One region of the Streptomyces sp. CWNU-52B genome, then DNA from elsewhere that is predicted to be linked to it. Evidence: predicted binding sites of a transcription regulator. Region 1 holds the regulator's gene; the other holds the start of a gene.
What was found. The regulator HrcA, encoded in region 1, represses chaperone genes, less so after heat shock. The targets are predictions, from matches to a motif close to TTNGCACTCNGNNNNNCNGAGTGCNAA.

Region 1 (2,200 bases):
GGGTGAGGGCGAGGTGCGTGACCCGGCCGACCCCCGGCGACGGGCCGGACCCGGGCGACCGGGTGGCACCGAGCAGCCGCCGAGCCCGCGTGCGCAACCACGCGCCCTCCCGCACGCTCGATCCCGCGTCGATCATGAGCGCCGCGTCCTCGCCCACCACGAGCCCGGCCGTGCAGTCCCAGACCGGAAGCCGGTACCGCCCCGCGTACGGGGACAGTTCCTCCCAGCCGGGCTCACCGGGCCCGGCCCCTTCCCAAGTCACCGTCATACGTCGACGCTAGCTTCAAGTTCCCGACAGGGCCCGACGGAGCCCGGTGGAGTCCGAGGGGCCCGACAGAGCCCGACAGAGCGGGACAGCCCCGTACACGTCGTCGTTCCCGGGGTGTCCGGTGACGTGACATCGCAGGCCCGCCCTTGCCGGGCCCGTACCCACCGGCCGTACACTGACCGGGGGATGCTGGCACTCGCGCGCGCTGAGTGCCAGGCGAAGAAGACTGAAGAAGATCCACGACGACGACCGATGACCGGCTGGAGGTGTGCGCGATGCTCAGTGAACGCAGGCTCGAAGTGTTGCGCGCCATCGTCCAGGACTACGTGGGCACGGAGGAACCGGTCGGCTCGAAGGCGCTCACCGAGCGCCACAGACTGGGCGTCTCCCCGGCGACCGTGCGCAACGACATGGCGGTCCTGGAGGACGAGGGGTACATCGCGCAGCCGCACACCAGTGCCGGCCGTATCCCCACGGACAAGGGCTACCGCCTCTTCGTCGACCGGCTCGCGGGCGTCAAGCCGATGACCGCGCCCGAGCGGCGGGCGATCCACCACTTCCTGGACGGCGCCGTCGACCTCGACGACGTCGTGGGGCGGACCGTGCGGCTCCTCGCGCAGCTCACCCGGCAGGTCGCGGTCGTCCAGTACCCCTCGCTCACCCGCTCGACCGTGCGTCATGTGGAGCTGCTCTCGCTGGCCCCGGCCCGCGTGATGCTCGTACTGATCACGGACACCGGCCGGGTCGAACAGCGCATGGTGGACTGCCCGGCTCCCTTCGGGGAGGCATCCCTGGCGGATCTGCGCGCGCGGCTCAACAGCCGGATCGTGGGCCGCCGTTTCGCGGACGTCCCGCAACTGGTGCAAGATCTCCCCGACGCCTTCGAGTCGGAGGACCGGGGGACGGTCGCGACGGTGCTCTCCACCCTCCTGGAGACTCTGGTCGAGGAGACCGAGGAGCGGCTGATGATCGGCGGCACCGCCAATCTGACCCGCTTCGGACATGACTTTCCCCTCACCATCCGTCCGGTCCTTGAGGCGCTGGAGGAGCAGGTCGTGCTCCTCAAGCTCCTGGGTGAGGTCAATGATTCGGGCATGGCCGTACGGATCGGTCACGAGAACGCCCATGAGGGACTCAACTCCACTTCCGTGGTGTCGGTCGGCTACGGTTCGGGCGGCGAAGCAGTCGCCAAACTCGGTGTGGTCGGACCGACACGCATGGATTACCCCGGAACGATGGGAGCGGTACGAGCGGTGGCACGGTACGTAGGACAGATCCTGGCGGAGTCGTAGGTGGCCACGGACTACTACGCCGTACTCGGCGTGCGCCGCGACGCGTCCCAGGACGAGATCAAGAAGGCATTCCGGCGGCTCGCCCGCGAGCTGCACCCGGACGTCAATCCCGATCCGAAGACGCAAGAGCGCTTCAAGGAGATCAACGCCGCGTACGAGGTGTTGTCGGACCCGCAGAAGAAGCAGGTCTACGACCTCGGCGGTGACCCGCTGTCCCAGGCGGGCGGCGGCGGCGCGGGTGGCTTCGGCGCGGGCGGCTTCGGGAACTTCTCGGACATCATGGACGCGTTCTTCGGTACGGCGTCGCAGCGGGGCCCGCGGTCCCGCACACGGCGCGGCCAGGACGCGATGATCAGGCTGGAGATCGACCTCGACGAGGCGGCCTTCGGCACCACGAAGGACATACAGGTCGACACGGCCGTCGTCTGCACCACGTGCAGTGGTGAGGGCGCCGCGCCCGGCACGTCCGCGCAGACCTGTGACATGTGCCGCGGTCGCGGTGAGGTGTCCCAGGTCACCCGGTCCTTCCTGGGCCAGGTCATGACGTCGCGGCCGTGTCCGCAGTGCCAGGGGTTCGGGACGGTCGTTCCGACGCCGTGCCCCGAGTGCGCGGGCGACGGACGGGTGCGGTCGCGCCGGA
Region 2 (2,200 bases), on a different contig from region 1:
CGGCGATGACCGTGGCGCCGGTCAGCGAGGCGATGTCACCGAGCATGGCCTTGCGGCGGTCGCCGAAGCCGGGGGCCTTGACGGCCACCGCGTTGAAGGTGCCGCGGATCTTGTTCACGACCAGGGTCGACAGGGCTTCGCCCTCGACGTCCTCGGCGATGATCAGCAGCGGCTTCGAGGCGTTGGCCTGGATGACCTTCTCGAGCAGGGGGAGCAGGTCCTGGATCGAGGAGATCTTGCCCTGGTGGATCAGGATGTACGGGTCGTCGAGGACGGCCTCCATACGCTCCTGGTCGGACACCATGTACGGCGACAGGTAGCCCTTGTCGAAGGCCATGCCCTCGGTGAAGTCCAGCTCCAGACCGAAGGTGTTGGACTCCTCGACGGTGATGACACCGTCCTTGCCGACCTTGTCCATCGCCTCGGCGATGAGCTCGCCGACCTGGCTGTCCTGCGCGGACAGACCGGCGACGGCCGCGATGTCGGACTTCTCGTCGATCGGGCGGGCGGTCGCGAGGAGCTCCTCGGAGACCGCGGCGACGGCGGCGTCGATGCCCTTCTTGAGGAGGGCGGGGGACGCGCCGGCGGCGACGTTCTTCAGGCCCTCGCGGACGAGCGCCTGGGCCAGCACGGTGGCGGTGGTCGTACCGTCACCCGCGATGTCGTTGGTCTTGGTCGCCACCTCCTTCACCAGCTGGGCGCCGAGGTTCTCGTACGGGTCGTCGAGCTCGACCTCGCGGGCGATCGTGACGCCGTCGTTGGTGATGGTGGGGGCGCCGAACTTCTTGTCGATGACGACGTTGCGGCCCTTGGGGCCGATCGTCACCTTCACCGTGTCGGCAAGCTTGTTGACGCCGCGCTCGAGGGCACGACGGGCGTCCTCGTCGAACTTCAGGATCTTCGCCATGGAGCTGATTCAGTCCTCTCGGAAAAACGAACGGCGCCCCCAGCACCCGGCTTTTCAGTGCTCACGTTCAGCACTCGCGGGGGCCAGGGGCGCAGTTCAAAGCAAACCTGGGTGAATTACTTCTCGATGATCGCGAGCACGTCGCGCGCCGAGAGGACGAGGTACTCCTCGCCGTTGTACTTCACCTCGGTACCGCCGTACTTGCTGTACAGCACGATGTCGCCGGTCTTCACGTCGAGCGGAAGCCGCTCGCCGTTCTCGAAGCGGCCCGGACCAACGGCCAGGACGACGCCCTCCTGGGGCTTCTCCTTCGCCGTGTCCGGAATGACCAGGCCAGAGGCGGTGGTCTGCTCTGCGTCGAGCGGCTGGACCACAATGCGGTCCTCGAGCGGCTTGATGGCAACCTTGGAGCTGGTGGTCGTCACGATCCGACCTCCCCCTTCGGAGATCTCACGGGGTTAACTGTCTGAGGTGGCGACCAGGTGGATCCGTCGTCGCGGGTGCCGGACCTGCCCGTCGCTATTGGCACTCTCCTGCGGTGAGTGCCAGACCTGAGACTATGACTGCGATTAGCACTCGGTCAAGCGGAGTGCCAGTTGCCTCCGGCGGTCAGCCGAAGATCCGACCTTCGGAACCAGGGGTGAACGCCCTGGGGGCTCCGCCCCCCAGACCCCCCGATCGGCCTGAACGGCCTCGTCCTCAAACGCCGGACGGGCTGAAAAACCCAACCCCCGGCCGGGCGGCGCTGAAAAGCCGGGGCGCAGCCCCGCTTTTCAGGGGCGCGGGGAACTGCGCGACCAGCCACAGCGGACCCGCACCCGACGAACAGCCTTCAAGGGGCGCGGGGAACTGCGCACCCAGCCCCCACCGCACCCGCACCCGGCGCCCGGCGCCCGGACGACCCGCTACAAGTAATCCTCCAGCCGCGCCACCGCGAACCCCTGCCCCCGGATCCGGCTCAGCATCCGCGCGGTCGCCCCCGTCAGCGACCCCCCACCCTCGCCCGCCACCCACTCCGCGCCCTCCGGGCAATGCAGGATGTCCCCCGCCCGCAGCCTCTCCTGATCCCGCCACAGAACAACCGCGGCGATCCCGCAGTCCCCCGCCGCCCGCAACGTGTCGTCGTCGTACTCCCCGTACGGCGGCCGGAAGAGCCGAGGCCGGATCCCGAACCGCTGCTTCAGCTTCTCCTGCTGACCGCAGATCTCGGCCCGCTGCCCGGCGTACGGCATCCCCCGCAGATACGGATGGTCGAGCGTATGGTTCTGCACGCTCGCCCCCACCGCGCGCAAC

Region 2: groES (co-chaperone GroES) is a predicted target of HrcA. The motif match lies at 1,477-1,503, and genes of this name have one in related genera.

Annotation. Positions count from the first base shown of each region.
Region 1 is NZ_JBLFJV010000001.1:46,162-48,361, reverse strand. It holds gene ACLVWQ_RS00230 (MBL fold metallo-hydrolase) at 1-268, opposite strand, end outside; gene hrcA (heat-inducible transcriptional repressor HrcA) at 544-1,560, shown strand; gene dnaJ (molecular chaperone DnaJ) at 1,561-2,200, shown strand, end outside.
Region 2 is NZ_JBLFJV010000019.1:218,850-221,049, reverse strand. It holds gene groL (chaperonin GroEL) at 1-907, opposite strand, end outside; gene groES (co-chaperone GroES) at 1,024-1,332, opposite strand; gene ACLVWQ_RS18845 (polysaccharide deacetylase family protein) at 1,813-2,200, opposite strand, start outside.